One region of the Dietzia sp. 179-F 9C3 NHS genome, then DNA from elsewhere that is predicted to be linked to it. Evidence: riboswitches for the same ligand, from Rfam matches in the RefSeq annotation. Region 1 holds a riboswitch; each other region holds the start of a gene.
The links. Region 1 has a riboswitch for cobalamin ahead of ACH0BZ_RS13440 (energy-coupling factor ABC transporter permease). Riboswitches for the same ligand answer to the same signal wherever they lie in the genome.

Region 1 (5,110 bases):
TCGCACCCCACGGCACGGCCAGCCGTGCCGCACCGAGCAGCGCCTCGTCCCGCAGCACGTCGTGTGCCGGGCCGCGGGTCAGGTGGCCCGCGGTGAGCACCGCCACCTCCCGCGCCCAGGCCCAGGCCAGGTCGACGTCGTGGGTGGCCATGACCACCGCCGTCCCGGCCGCGCGCACCGCCTCCAGTGCCGCCAGCAGGTCGTCGCACGCCACCGGATCCAACCCTGCGGTGGGCTCGTCGAGCAGCAGGACCCGGGGCCGCATGGCCAGGGCGCCGGCGATCGCGACGCGTTTGCGCTGACCGAAGGACAGGTGGTGCGGGACGCGGTCGGCGAGGTCGGCGATCGCCAGGGCCGCCAACGCCTCGGCGACGCGCCGCTCGACCTCGGCGCGGTCCAGGCCGAGGTTCACCGGCCCAAAGGAGACGTCGGCCCGCACGGTGGCGGCGAAGAGCTGGTCGTCGGGCTCCTGGAGGACGAGCTGCACGGACTCGCGCAGGCGGGTGCGGTCGGCGCGGCGGTCCCGGACGCGCTCGCCGTCGAGCTCGAGCGTCCCGCCGTCGAGCCGGTTCAGCCCCACGAGTAGACGCAGGAGGGTGGTCTTGCCGCTGCCGTTGCCGCCCAGCAGCGCGAGGCGCTCCCCCGGCGCCACCTCGAGGCCGGCGCCGTCGAGCACGGTGTGCCGGTGGCCGCCGGTGGAGTCGAGGCAGCGGTGCGCGAACCGGGCGTCGCGCAGGGCGAGGACGGGCGGCCGGACCGTGTCGCGCGGGGCCGTCACGCCGCCATCCCCACCGCGACCACGGCGCCCACCACCACGGTGATGACGACGAGGCGGGCGGCCGAGACCGGCCGGGCCGGCGCGAGGACCGCCGTCTCGCCCCGTTCGGCGCGGAGCGCCATGGCGTCGTCGATCGCCCGGGCCCGGCTCAGTGCCAGCACGAAGACGGTCGCGAACTGCGTCCCCACGGACGTGATCGCCGCGCGGGCCGTGCGGTGCCCCAGCCGCAGGTCGTGGGCCTGCCGCAGGGTCCGGGTGGTGCCCACGAGAATCCCGACGAGCCGGTAGGTGGTGTCCACGACGTGTGCGAGTGGGGCCGGCAGGCCAGCCCGCCGGCCCGCGGCGAGGAGGTCGGCGGCGGGCGTGGTGCAGGCCAGGGTGACGGTGGCGGCAGTGGCCGCGATCGCCCGGCTCACCGCGCGCCACGCCGCGTCGACCCCGGTGGGGTCCACGACGAGCCGCCCGCCGACCAAATCCCACACGAGCGGGCCCACGCCCAGTGCGAGGAACACCGCCGGCGCGAGCAGCGCCGGCAGGTAGACCCGGGCCGGGACGCGGGCCAGCACGAGCCCGCACACGCAGCAGACCGCTAGGATCGCCGCGTGCCCCACCGGTGGCGGCACGAGCAGTGCCGCCACCAGCAGGCCGCCGAAGAGCAGGAGCTTCTCGGCGACGGGGCGGTCCGACCAACGGTTGTGGGCGGCAGCCAGTTCGAGGGGGTTCACCTAGACGGCGGCGGTGCCCGACGCGGCGGGCTGCACCCGCTGCCGGCTGCGGGTGCGCAGGACGCCGAGCCCGTAGCCGACGATCCCGCCGCCGATGCCGGCCTGGAGGGCGAACACACCCGATTCGACCTCGCCCGGCAGTTCGGGCAGCAGGGGCTCGAACCAGGGCTCGTAGTCGGGCGCGACCTCGGTGATCGTGTCCTCAGCCTGGCCGTCGGCCCCCTCGAACTCCCCGCCGCGGCTCGCGCCGTAGACCAGGGACAGCGCGGCGATCGCCACGGCGACGGCGACGAGTCCCACGAGGACCCATGCCCCGGCGTGCCGACGCCCGCCGGTGGTGGTGCTCCCGCTCATCGCACGGCCTCCTTCTTCTCGGCGTTGGTCGTCGGGGCGTCGTCGATGGCCGGGGCGGCCGCGCCCTCGAGCCGCGCTCGTCGGAAGAACCCGAGCAGGTCGAGCTCACGCGCGGCGATACGCAGCAGGACGCTGACGATCACCACCACGATGAGCGCTTCGACGATCGCGAGCGGGATCTGGGTGAGCGCGAAGACGGCGAGGAACTCGCCCATCGAGTGCCACATCCCGTGCTCGGCGCTGGGGAACGCGAGCGCGAGCTGGGCGCTGGTGACGAGGTAGGTGACCAGGTCCGCGAGGAACGCGGCCACGAACACCGCTCCGAGCAGCGGCACGGCGACGCGCCGGCACGCCACGAACGCGGCGTAGGCGATCCACGGCCCGGCCACGCCCATGGAGAAGACGTTGGCGCCGAGCGTCGTGAGGCCGCCGTGGGCGAGCAGCAGCGCCTGGAAGAGCAGGACGACCGTCGCCACAAAGGCCATGACCGGGGGCCGGAAGACGATCGTCCCGAGTCCGGTGCCGGTGGGGTGTGAGCTCGAGCCCGTCACCGACGGCAGTTTGACGGCGGACATGACGAACGTGAACGCCCCGGCCGCGCCGAGCAGGACGCCGGCCTCCGGGGTCTGCCGGACCGTTCTGACGACCTCGCGTGCGCCGTGGATCACGAACGGCGCCGCGACGGCCGTCCATGCCGCGGCGTGGACCGCGGGGAGGAAACCCTCTGCGATATGCATGTGTGGTGGAACCTTTCTGCCCGTCACCTCGCGGGCACTCGCGGTGGCGGCCACGGCCGGTCTCCTGACTCACGGTTCCCCGGACCACCCGCGTGGGGTGGGCCGGATCGCCGCCCGTCCGCCTTCCCACCCGCACACGAGGCGCGAGCAGTGGCACAGTGGACTGGCGACATCATCCGTTCACAGTGGCGAGGGCCGCCCCGGACTCACACCGGGTTCCCGAACACCGCAGCTGAGCAGATCGTAACCCGCCGCAGGCACGCGCACACCATCGGAGCGAGGACACCACGTTGACCACCACCCAGCCCGTCTCCCCCGCCCTCGCCGCGCTGGCCGAGGAGTGCGGCGTCTCCACCGGATACGAGGACGGCCAGGGGATATGGCACGACGCCTCCGCGGAGACACTTCGCGCCGTCCTCGCGGCGATGGGGGTCGAGACGGCGCCCGGGGCCGGCGGGCCGGGGGGTGACGACGACGAGGCCGTCGCCGCGGCGGGTGGGCCCGCCGCCGACGCGGCCGACCGGGCCTCGCTCGAGCGGGTCCGCCTGCGCCCGTGGCGGCGGGTCCTGCCGCCCACCGTCGTCGCGCGCGAGGGCTGGAGCCCGCGCGTGCGCGTCCACGTCCCGGACGGGGCCTCGCTGACGGTCGAGGTGATCCCCGAGGGCGGCGGTCCCGCCCGCCACGTGCCACAGCTCGACCTGTGGGTGGAGCCCCGGGACGTCGACGGGCTGCGCACGGGGTGCGCGACGGTCGAGATCCCCGGTGATCTGCCTCCGGGCTGGCACCGTGTCGTCGCCGTCGTCGACGGCCGCGACCCCCGTGACGACGCCGGCGACGCGGCCCCCGCCCGCACCGCGCGCCACCCCGACGAGGGCACCGTCGCGGACCCGGGTTCGGCGGTGGCGACGCTGCTCGTCTCCCCGCGGACGATCCCCGTGCCCGTCGGCCTCGAGGAACGGCCGGCCGTGGGCGTGGCGGCGCAGCTCTACCAGGTGCGGTCGGAACGATCTTGGGGGGTGGGCGACCTGTCCGACCTCGCCGACCTGGCCGACTTCTCCGCCCGCGACCTCGGCGCCGACTTCGTCCTGGTCAACCCGATGCACGCGGCGGAGCCGTACCCGCCGCTCGAGCCGTCGCCGTATCTGCCCACGACCCGCCGGTTCGCCTCGCCGCTCTACCTGCGGCCCGAGGAGATCGACGAGTACGCCTACCTGCCCGCCGCCGACCGCGCTCGCGTCGAGGAGCTGGCCGCCCTCGCGCGGCGGGGCAACGAGGCCGACACGATCGACCGCGACGCAGCATGGACCGCCAAGCTCGAGGCGCTGCGCCTGGTGGCGACGGCGGAGCCGACCGGACGCCGCGCGGCCCGGTTCGCCGCGTTCCTCGCCGAGGAGGGCGAGGGCCTGCGCCGTTTCGCCACCTGGTGTGCGATCGCTGCCGAGCACGGCCCCCATTGGTCGGTGTGGCCGGAGGACCTGCGCGACCCCGAGTCCCCCGCCGTCGCCCGGTATGCCGCCGAGAACGCGGGCGAGGTGCGGTTCCACGAGTGGCTCCAGTGGGTCGTGGCCGAGCAGCGGGCCCACGCCCAGCGGGACGCCCTCGCGGCCGGTATGCGTCTCGGGGTGCTGCACGACCTCGCCGTCGGGGTCCATCCGAGCGGCGCCGACGCGTGGGCCCTCGACCGGTCGCTGGCCCGTGGGGTGTCCGTGGGGGCGCCGCCGGACATGTACAACCAGCGGGGGCAGGACTGGTCCCAGCCGCCGCTGCGGCCGGACGCGCTCGCCGAGGAGGGCTACGCGCCGTTCCGCGACCTCGTCCGCGCCGCGCTCCGCGACGCCGGTGGGGTGCGCATCGACCACATCCTCGGCCTGTTCCGGCTGTGGTGGGTGCCCGCCGGCAGGCCGCCCACCGAGGGCACGTACGTGCGCTACGACCACGAGGCGATGATCGGAGTCCTCGCCCTGGAGGCGAGCCGCGCCGGTGCCGTGATCGTGGGCGAGGACCTGGGCACCGTCGCTCCGGGCGTGCGGGAGGAGATGACCGAGCGCGGCCTCTTCGGTACCTCGGTCCTGTGGTTCGAACGGACCGACGACGGCTCCGTGCTCCCTCCCGAGGACTACCGACGCCTGTGCATGGCGTCGGTGACGACGCACGACCTGCCCCCGTCGGCCGGGTACGTGGACCTGGTGCACGTGGACATCCGCGACGAGCTCGGCCAACTGGTCGATCCGGTGGACGTGGAGCGTCGGCGGGCGGCCGAGGAGATCGACACGTTCACGGACGTGCTGCGCGAGCGGGGCCTGCTCGACAGCCGGACGCCCACGCCCGCGGCCGAGGACGTCTCGGTGGCGCTCCACGAGTTGTTGTCGGCGGCGCCGTCGTTGCTGCTGTCGGTGTCGGTGGCGGATCTGGTGGGAGATCGCCGGCCGGTGAACATGCCGGGGACGTACCGCGAGTATCCGAACTGGTGCGTGCCGCTCTCGGGCGCCGACGGTGAGGCTGTATCGCTCGAGCAG
Region 2 (5,110 bases), on a different contig from region 1:
GCGCACCGGGGCGATCAACTGGCGGGGCGCATGATCCTCGACACCACCGGCGATCTCCGGCAGCTCACCGAGATGCTGCTCCAGCTCGTCGAAGTTCACCTGCTGGATGCCGATGACGACGCACTCGCCCGGTTCGTCACCGCGGCGGCCCGGTGCGGCCCACCGCCGCGTTACGGAAGCCGGCCGTTCGCCGGGCACCGCCCGAGGAGGGTCCCGTGACCACCCCCGGACCGATCGAGCGCGAGCACGCGATCAACTGGAACGACATCCCCGACCCGGTGGACAAGACGGTGTGGGACCGGCTCACCACCAACTTCTGGCTCCCGGAGAAGGTGCCGGTGGCCAACGATCTGCCGTCGTGGGGCCAGCTGGACGAGGTGCACCGCGAGCTCACGATCCGTGTCTTCACCGGCCTGACCCTCCTGGACACCGTCCAGGCCACGGTGGGGGCGGTGAGCATGATGGCGGACGCGGCCACTCCCCACGAGGAGGCGGTGTTCACCAATCTGGCGTTCATGGAGTCGGTGCACGCCAAGAGCTACTCGACCATCTTCTCCACTCTGTGTTCCACCCCGGAGATCGAGGCCGCCTTCGCGTGGTCGCTGGAGAACGAGCTCCTCCAGAACAAGGCGCGGATCATCGCCGCCCACTATCGGGAGGAGGATCCGTACCACAAGAAGATCGCCTCCGTCCTGCTGGAGTCGTTCCTGTTCTACTCGGGGTTCTTCCTGCCGTTGCGGTTCGCCTCACGCGGGATCCTCACCAACACGGCGGACATCATCCGGCTCATCATCCGGGACGAGGCGGTACACGGCTACTACATCGGGTACAAGCTGCAACAGATGCAGAGGGGGCTGACCGCCGCCGAGCGCCGGCAGCACGAGGAGTTCGCGCGCGCACTGCTCGACGACCTCTACCGCAACGAGCTCGATTACACCGCCTCTCTCTACGACCCGGTGGGCTGGACCGCGGACGTCATCCCGTTCCTGCGGTACAACGCCAACAAGGCGATGGCGAACATGGGTCTGGAGCCCACCTTCGACGCCGCGGACAGCCGACCCGACCCCGCCGTTCTCGCGGCGATGGACCCGGGGGCGGGGGAGACCCACGACTTCTTCTCGGGCTCGGGCAGTGCCTATGTGATCGGCCGGAAGGAACAGACGTCCGACGACGACTGGGCGTGGTAGCCCCCTCGCGGGGGTGGCGGACCAGACCCTGGCCGCTCGGGCTAGGCTCGGGCGGTCCAACGGGGGACGACGACCACGGGTGAAAGTCCGGTGAGATTCCGGCGCGGTCCCGCCACTGTGAACGACATGATCGTCGTGAGCCAGGGAGCCCTGTCGTCCCCAATCCCTGATCCTGGGGCGCGAGACCCCCGGAGAGGCTCACATCATGAAGACCGTTCTGCTCCGTCGTGCCGGCTCCGCGGCCGTGGTCGTGTCGCTCTGCCTCGTCGCCGCCTGCGGCTCGCCGGTCGAGGACATCACGGCGGCCGGAGACACTTCCGTCGAATACACCGACGTGAACAACTGTGGGGTCACCACCGAATACTCGACCGTCCCCGAGCGGGCGGTCTCTCTGACCTCCAACGCGACCGAGACGATGCTGGAGTTGGGGCTCGAGGACCGGATGGCGGGGACCGCTTACATGCGTGGCCGGGAGATCGCCCCCGCCTACACCGATCAGTACGCGATGGTCCCCGTCCTGTCGAGCGAACAACCCACCAGGGAGCAGTTGCTGGCGGTCGATCCCGACTTCGTCTACTCGGGGTACCCGGACGGCTTCGGTGAGAGGACCGGGCACACCCGCGATCAACTCGCCGAACTGGGTATCGACAGACACCTCAACCCGGAAGGGTGCGCGACCGAGCCGGTGTCCGTCGAGAACATCTTCGCCGAGATCGGCACCATCGGTGGGATCTTCGGCGTGTCTGACAGGGCCGAGGAATCGATCGCGGCGCTGCGGGCGCGGCTTGACGAGGTGCGTGCCGCCGTCCGCGACAAGGAGCCGATCCGCGTCTTTCTCTACGCCTCGGGTACGGACAAGGCGCAGACGACCGGCGGGAACAGCATGGCGACACGACTCATCGAGGCCGCCGGTGGTGAGAACGTCTTCGCCGATGTGCCGGAGCGGTGGATGAGTGTGTCGTGGGAGCAAGTGGCGGAAAGGCGGCCCGATGTGATCCTCGTCCGTGAGGAGGGCACCACCCCGCAGTACCGGTCGCCGTCGGTGGCGAAGAAGATCCGGGATCTCGAATCGGTGCCGGCGATCGCCGGCACCCCCGCGATGACGGCCGGTGCGTTTTCCACCATCACGCTCTCGCAGCTGCAACCGGGTCCGTTCTCGATCGATGGCGTCGAGCACCTCGCGGAGCAGTTCCACGGCGTCGCGACGCGATGATCGGGCGCGGGACTCGTGTGAACGCCGCTGTGGTGGTCGGGGCGGCGATCGCGACGCTGGTCGCGTTGATGATCGTCGGCGTGATGGCGGGTTCGGTGGCGGTCGATGTGGGCACGACCGTCCGGATTCTCGGGCACCGGATCTTCGGCCCGAGGGTGGTGACACCGGACTGGACGCGGGCCCAGGACCTCATCATCGCCGACACGCGGCTGCCCAGGGTTCTGCTCGCGGCGGTGGTCGGCGCCGCACTGTCCCTGGTGGGCACGATGATCCAGGCGGTCGTCCGCAACCCGCTGGCCGGCCCGGGCATCCTGGGGGTGTCCGCCGGGGCGTCAACCGGCGCGGTGGTCGCGTTGCGGTACGGGTCGGTCGAGGGGTGGGGGCCGGCTGTGCTCCCGCTCGCAGCCTTCACCGGCGCCCTCCTGGCTATCGTCACCGTGGTGGGGGTCTCTCGCGGGGCCGGTGCCATGGACCCGGTTCGACTCGTCCTGTCGGGGGTCGCGATCTCGGCGGTCCTCAGTGCGGTGACCTCGCTGCTCGTCCTCACCGCCCCCGATCCGAGTCTGGCAGGCCAGGTGCTGCAGTGGACGCTCGGCGGATTCGGTGGTGCCCGGTGGGGCACCCTGGTGATCCCCGTCGCGGCGCTGGCCGTGGGGGTGATCCTGGTGACCCCGCTGGCACGGAATCTCAACGTCCTGTTGACGGGGGACGAGTCGGCGACGGCGCTCGGCGTGAACGTGCCGCGGCTCCGGGTGATCCTGGTGATACTGTCCGCGATCCTCACCGGCGTGATGGTCGCGGTGAGCGGGGTTATCGGCTTCCTCGGACTCATGGTTCCGCACATGAGCCGCCTCCTCGTAGGCGGCGATCACCGTCGTGTCCTGCCCGTCGCGTTGCTGATCGGGGCGTCGTTCGCTGTCGGCACGGACATGGTGGCCCGCACCGCGGCGCCGCCGGTCGAGATCCCGGTGGGCATCGTCACCGCGCTCGTCGGAGGCCCGTACTTCGTGTGGTTGCTGCGGCGCACGGGTCGGTGGTCGTGATGCTTGTCTTTGACGACGTGTGTGTGCGGACTGCGGAGCGCGTACTGCTTGACGGCGTGTGCCTCGAGGTGGCGGAGAACGAGATCGTCGGCTTGGTGGGTCCCAACGGGTGCGGCAAGTCGACCCTGTTGAGAACGGCGTACCGGGTCCGCCGTCCCGACCGGGGCTCGGTGACGTTGCAGGGCAGGGACGTGTGGCGCGAGCCGGTGTCTTTCGTCGGACGACACATCGGGGTGGTGGCTCAGGCGTTCGCCCTGGACTTCCCGCTTACGGTGGCGGAGGTCGTGATGTTGGGACTCGCGGCGGCCAAGGGGCTGTTCGAGGGGGACGACGAGGAGGACCACGCCCGTGTCCTCGAGTGTCTCCGAGAGGTGGACATGACGGATCGAATCCGCGACGAGTTCGCGACACTCTCGGGCGGAGAGCGGCAACGAACGCTCATCGCCCAGGCGCTGGTGGGAGACCCGGAAATGCTGTTGCTCGATGAGCCGACCAACCACCTGGACCTGCACTACCAGGTGGACCTCATGCGACTGGTGAGACGTCGGGGGGTGACGACGCTGGTCGCATTGCATGATCTGGACCTGGCGGGCCGGTACTGTGACCGGATCGCGATGATGGCGGGCGGCACGATCCGTGCGGTGGGCACGCCCCGCGAGGTCCTCTGTCCGGAGCTGCTCTCGGAGGTCTACGACGTCGACGCGATGGTGCTCGATCACCCGGTCGACGGCTCACCGATGGTGGTTCTCCGATGAGGCGGATGGGTGTGCTCACGCATGTCAGTGGGCACGAGTCGGCACGCCACGTCTACGACCGGACGATCCGGCTGGCGCAGGCCGCCGAGTCGGCCGGTGTCGAGTCCTTCTGGGTGGCCCAGCACCGGTTCGGTGCGCAACGGGGGCATCTGCCCTCGCCGCTCGTCCTCCTCGGCGCGATCGCGCGAGAGACCGGTCGCATCCGTCTGGGAACGGCGTCGATCGCCGCGCCACTGGAGGATCCGCGTCGGTTGGCCGAGGACGTGGCCGTCGTCGACACCCTGTCCGGTGGCCGGATGGAACTGGGCCTGGGGAGCGGGTCGGACCCCGCCGCGTCCGCGCTCTGGGGACTCGACCACGACCGGCGTCACCGGCGCATGTGGGAGGTGGTGGACGAGCTACGGCGACTGTTCGATTCCGGAGACCCGGACGCCGGCACCCGGTTGGTGCCCCCCGTCCCGGGCGTCCCCTCGAGAATGTGGGTCACCGCGGGAAGCGCGGAATCGGTGGCCGCGGCGGCAGAGCGGGGCATCGGGCTCATCGCCGGCCGTGGCAGGGTCGGCGCCGAGGGGCCCGCCGGTGAGGACCGGCGGGCCGCGGGCCTCGTGGACGACTACCGGGCGGCCGGCGGCGTGCGGGTCGCGATCTCGCGACCGGTCATCGCTACGACCGACCCGACGGCTGTGGTGGCCGCGGTCAACCGCCGCGCTCGTGAGGACGGGTCCGATGCGAGCGGGATCGCCATCGGGACCCCGACCGAGATGCGTCAGCGCTTCGACACCGATCCCGGCGTGATGCGCGCCGATCTCGTGCTGATCCACACCCGCCCGGTCGAGATCCCGCTGGCCGTGGAGATGGAGAGTATCCGGCTGCTGGCCGAGGAGGTGGCCGCGCGGCGGTGAGCCCGCGGGC
Region 3 (5,110 bases), on a different contig from region 1:
GACCCGGCCCACGATCCCGTCAGCCGACTCGACGGTGCGCGCCACGTCATCGACCACCTCGTTCGCCCGCTGCACCGTGGCCCGGACCCCGTCGACCGTCTCCGCGGCGGAGGCGACGATCCCGTCGATCGCGTTGACGGTGCGCTCGGCGTCGTCGAGCAGCGCCTCGACCCGCTCCATGATGTCGTCGACGCTCTCCAGCAGCCCCACCACGCGCGCCGGCAGCGAGCCGACGAGCCGCACCACCTCGAGCTCCCACTCGACCACCCGGAACGCGGCCCGGACGAGCGACGAGGGCCCGGGAATCCGCAGCTGGATCTCTGCCATGCACCGATTCTGCCCGACCCGGCCCGCTCCGGCCCCCGGATCCGGTCACCATGGGACGCGCGACCGGCATCACCGTCTCCCTGTGCGGGCAGGCGGCGTCCATGCAAATCAGAGCACTTCCTCACCTTGGACGGATGGCCAGAAAGGCATTAGCATCGTCGTTGTTACCGGCGAGTAGGTTCCGCTGCGCCCAACGCCCCCGGACCCCTCAACCGGCCGCATTCACGACAACGCCATCACACTCCGAATGGAGAAGCACCGTCATGGGTCACTACAAGAGCAACGTCCGCGACCTCGAGTTCAACATGTTCGAGGTCCTCGGGATCGACGAGGCGCTCGACGCCGGCGAGTTTGGCGACATGGACACCGACACCGCCAAGGGCATCCTCGCCGAGGCCGCGACCCTCACCGAGGGTCCCGTGGCCGAATCCTTCGCCTCCGCGGACCGCAACCCGCCGGTGTTCGACCCGGAGACCCACTCCGTCTCGATCCCCGAGGACTTCAAGAAGTCCTTCCGCGCCTGGTACGAGGCCGGCTACGTGTACATGGGCCTGCCCGAGGATCTCGGTGGTATGCCCGCTCCCCGCGCCCTGACCTGGGCCGTGGGCGAGATGATGCTCGGCGCCAACCCGGCCGCCTACATGTACTCGGCCGGCCCGGCCTTCGCCGCCGTGATGTACGAGAACGGCACCGAGGAGCAGAAGAAGTGGGCCGCCACCTGCGCCGAGCGCGGCTGGGGTGCCACCATGGTGCTCACCGAGCCGGACGCCGGCTCCGACGTCGGCGCCGGCGTCACCAAGGCCATCAAGCAGGACGACGGCTCGTGGCACATCGAGGGCGTCAAGCGCTTCATCACCTCGGGCGACTCCGACGACCTCTTCGAGAACATCTTCCACCTGGTCCTGGCCCGCCCCGAGGGCGCCGGCCCGGGCACCAAGGGCCTGTCCCTGTTCTTCGTCCCCAAGTTCCACTGGGACTTCGATACCGACACGATCGGCGAGCGCAACGGCGTCTTCGTCACCGGTGTCGAGCACAAGATGGGCCTCAAGGTCTCCGCCACGTGTGAGGTCACCTTCGGCGGCCACGGCGTCCCCGCCAAGGGCTGGATGGTGGGCGGCGACGAGCTCAACCAGGGCATCCGCCAGATGTTCGACGTGATCGAGCACGCCCGCATGATGGTCGGGACCAAGGCCATCTCCACCCTGTCCACCGGCTACCTCAACGCCCTCGAGTACGCCAAGGAGCGCGTCCAGGGCGGCGACATGGCCGAGATGGCGGACAAGAACGCCCCGCGCGTCACCATCACCCACCACCCCGACGTCCGCCGCGCGCTCATGCGCCAGAAGGCGTTCGCCGAGGGCCTGCGCTCGGTGTACCTGTACACCACCGCGCACCAGGACGTGACCATCGCCCAGCGCGTCTCCGGCGCCGACGGCGAGCTCGCCCACCGCGTCAACGACCTCCTGCTGCCCATCGTCAAGGGCGTCGGCTCCGAGCGCGCCTACGAGCTGCTCACCGAGTCGCTCCAGACCCTCGGCGGCTCCGGCTTCCTGCAGGACTACCCCATCGAGCAGTACATCCGCGACGCCAAGATCGACTCGCTCTACGAGGGAACCACCGCGATCCAGGCGCAGGACTTCTTCTTCCGCAAGATCGCCCGCGACCGCGGCACCGCCGTCGGTCACGTGTCGGCACAGATCAAGAAGTTCCTCGAGTCCGCCGACGCCCGGCCCGAGCTGGCCGCCGAGCGCGAGCTGCTCACCACCGCGCTGGCCGACGTCGAGGCCATGATCGGCGGCTGCTTCGAGCACCTCATGGCCGCACAGGAGGACCCCAAGCGCCTCTACATCATCGGCCTGGCCTCCGTGCGCCTGCTCATGGGCTTCGGCGACCTCATGATGGGCTGGCGCCTGCTCGAGGGCGCCGAGATCGCCCTGGGCAAGCTCGACTCCGCGACCGGCGACGACAAGGCCTTCTACACCGGCAAGGTCGAGGCCGCCAAGTGGTTCGCCCACAACGAGCTGCCGCTCCTCACGGCGACCCGCGGCATCGTGGCCGGCCTCGGCACCGAGCTCATGGAGATGGACGAGGCCGCGTTCTGATCTGACGCGCGCGGTCGCCGCCCCACGGCGTACCCGCCCGCCCCTCCCGACATCGGCGACTCCACTGCTGCTTCGGCGACCCCCTCAGGGGTAGCAGATCCGGCGGTGGAGTCGCCGATCGTGTAGGTGCCGGGCTGCGGGCCGGGTCCACCGCGTCCTCGTCGGGGACCCGGTGCGCCCGCGGGCCGGGCACTGGTCCATACTGAGCGGACACACTGCTGACATCCATGGCAGGGGAAGTCCGGTGAGAGTCCGGCGCTGACCCGCAACGGTGTGCCACCCCTCGACAGGTGGCGAGCCCGATCGCCTGCCCGGACGTCCGCGGCTCCACCCATCGCCGTGGTCTGCGATCCGGAGCCCCGCAGGCCATGTGGTGCACCCGTGCACCTCGGCGCCGACGGGTCCCGGCCCGCCGGACCCGCCAGAGGAACCGAGGTCCGCATGTCCCGCCGAAGCCTGCCCCAGCCGAGCCCGACCCGCCGCCGGCGCACCGCCGCCGTCGCCGTCACCACCGCCGTCGTCCTCGCCGTCACCGGCTGTTCCCGCGGGGAGCCCGGGAACACGGCCGCGGCGGCCGAGCCGTTCGCCGAGCCCGTCACCATCACGAACTGCGACCGCGAGACGACCTACGACACCCCGCCGCAGCGCATCGTGTCGATGAACGACCACGTCACGGAGACCCTCATCCAGATGGGTGCCGGAGACCGGATCGTCGGAATGGGCTACGGCGAGAGCACGGACGTGCTCCCCGAGGTCGCGGACCGGTTCCACGCGATCCCCTCGCTCGCCGAGGAGTACCCGACCGCCGAACAGATCCGTGACCTCGAGCCGGACCTCGTCGTGGGCGGCATGCGCAGCGCCTTCGACGAGAAGGAGGGCCGCAGTCGCGACGCGCTCGCCGCCGCCGGGATCCCCACGTTCCTCTTCTCCGAGTACTGCGGCGAGGGCTTCTCCGATATCGCGCTCCTGGAGAACGACTTCGCACAACTCGGACGGATCCTCGCCGTCGAGGAGGGTGCGGTGCAGCTCACCGAGCGGATCACCAACGGCCTCGACGCGGTCCGCGAGAAGCTCGACGCGGCCGGCGTCGCAGACGTGCCCACGTTCTTCTACGACGGCGGCGAGGCCGAACCCGTCACCATCGGCGGAGTCGGCATCGGCCACCTCATCGGCCGGTACGCGGGCGCGGCCAACGTCTTCCCGGAGGGCGACCGCCCCTACCTCGCCACCAGTTGGGAGGTGATCGGCGAGCGTGCGCCCGAGGCCGTGGTCGTGCTGGACTACGGCAAGACGAGCGCCGAGGACAAGATCCGCCATCTCGAGGCACAGCCGATCATGGCGACCACGCCGGCGATCCGCGAAGGCCGGATCGTCACGGTCCCGCTCGCGGACTTCTTCGAGAGCTCACGCATGGTCACGTCGGTGGAGACGATCGCCGCGGCCCTGCACCCCGACGCCGTCGAGGACTGACCGGATGGCCCGGCTCGCGACCAGCGCCCCACCCGGACGCCGCCGTCTGCGGGCGCTCCTCCTGCCGCTCCTCGTCGCCCTCGCCTGTGCGCTGGCCGGCGGGGTCGCACTCGGCACGATCTCCATCCCGGTCGGCGACGTGGCCGCGATCGTCGCCCACCGCATCGCCCCCGGCGCGTTCGCCCCGTGGTGGTCGGAGGCCCGAGCGGCGATCGTCCTCGAGTCCCGCCTGCCACGCGTGCTCACCGCGGCCGCCGTCGGTGCGTCGTTGGCGCTCGCCGGCGGCGTCGCCCAGGCGGTGACCCGTAACCCGCTGGCCGACCCGTACCTGCTCGGGGTGTCCTCGGGGGCGGGCTTCGGCGTCGTCGTCCTCACCGTCTTCGGCCTCGGCGCGGGCACCCTCGGCCTCTTCACCCTTCCCGCCGCCGCGTTCCTCGGCGCCCTCCTCCCCCTGGTCGGGACCGTGCTGGTCGCCCGCCGAGCGCACGACCCCACGGCGATCGTCCTCGTGGGCGCGGCCATGACGATGGTCTTCTCCGCCCTCATCACCTTCACGCTGCTCGTCCTGGGAGACGTCCACCAGCTGGGCACCGTGATGCGGTGGCTCGCCGGCGGATTCGGGGACGCCTCGTGGCGGATGGTCGCGGTCCCGATGGTGGTCCTCGCCGTCACGGGCACCGCCGTCATGCTCGCCTCGCGGCGCCTCGACCTGCTCCTCACCGGCGACGACGGGGCCACGGCGATGGGGATGAACGTCCCCCGGTTCCGCGTGCTCCTGTTGCTCACGGTCTCGTTGCTCACGGCGGGCGCGGTCGCGGTGTCCGGCACCATCGGATTCATCGGACTCCTCGTTCCCCACCTCGCCGGATACCTCACCGGACGCACCGCCGCGCGCCTGTTGCCCACCGCCGCGGTCCTCGGCGCGCTCGCGCTCGTCCTGGCCGACATCGCCGCGCGCTCCGTCAGCCCCGACTCCGAGCTGCCCGTCGGTGTCGTCACGGGCATCGTCGGCGGCCCGCTCTTCGTGGCGATGCTGTGGCGTCGCCACCGACAGGAGACCCCATGAGTCACCTCTCCGCGACATCCGTAGCGGCACGCCTCGGCGGCCACCTCGTCCTGGACGGCGTCGACCTGCAGGTGGTCCCGGGCCGGGTCACGGCACTGGTGGGACCGAACGGCAGCGGCAAGACGACGCTCCTACGCACCTGCTA

Region 2: another riboswitch for cobalamin. It lies ahead of ACH0BZ_RS10735 (ABC transporter substrate-binding protein); the one in region 1 lies ahead of ACH0BZ_RS13440 (energy-coupling factor ABC transporter permease).
Region 3: another riboswitch for cobalamin. It lies ahead of ACH0BZ_RS06180 (ABC transporter substrate-binding protein); the one in region 1 lies ahead of ACH0BZ_RS13440 (energy-coupling factor ABC transporter permease).

The regions. Positions count from the first base shown of each region.
Region 1 covers NZ_JBIQES010000012.1:263-5,372, reverse strand. Annotated here, with positions in the region: gene ACH0BZ_RS13455 (energy-coupling factor ABC transporter ATP-binding protein) at 1-778, opposite strand, end outside; gene cbiQ (cobalt ECF transporter T component CbiQ) at 775-1,503, opposite strand; gene ACH0BZ_RS13445 (energy-coupling factor ABC transporter substrate-binding protein) at 1,504-1,857, opposite strand; gene ACH0BZ_RS13440 (energy-coupling factor ABC transporter permease) at 1,854-2,594, opposite strand; cobalamin riboswitch at 2,631-2,840, opposite strand; gene malQ (4-alpha-glucanotransferase) at 2,885-5,110, shown strand, end outside.
Region 2 covers NZ_JBIQES010000007.1:197,908-203,017, reverse strand. Annotated here, with positions in the region: gene ACH0BZ_RS10745 (hypothetical protein) at 1-219, shown strand, start outside; gene nrdF (class 1b ribonucleoside-diphosphate reductase subunit beta) at 216-1,187, shown strand; cobalamin riboswitch at 1,238-1,360, shown strand; gene ACH0BZ_RS10735 (ABC transporter substrate-binding protein) at 1,393-2,400, shown strand; gene ACH0BZ_RS10730 (FecCD family ABC transporter permease) at 2,418-3,443, shown strand; gene ACH0BZ_RS10725 (ABC transporter ATP-binding protein) at 3,443-4,198, shown strand; gene ACH0BZ_RS10720 (LLM class flavin-dependent oxidoreductase) at 4,204-5,100, shown strand.
Region 3 covers NZ_JBIQES010000003.1:334,909-340,018, reverse strand. Annotated here, with positions in the region: gene ACH0BZ_RS06190 (methyl-accepting chemotaxis protein) at 1-327, opposite strand, end outside; gene ACH0BZ_RS06185 (acyl-CoA dehydrogenase) at 591-2,429, shown strand; cobalamin riboswitch at 2,617-2,759, shown strand; gene ACH0BZ_RS06180 (ABC transporter substrate-binding protein) at 2,871-3,899, shown strand; gene ACH0BZ_RS06175 (FecCD family ABC transporter permease) at 3,904-4,965, shown strand; gene ACH0BZ_RS06170 (ABC transporter ATP-binding protein) at 4,962-5,110, shown strand, end outside.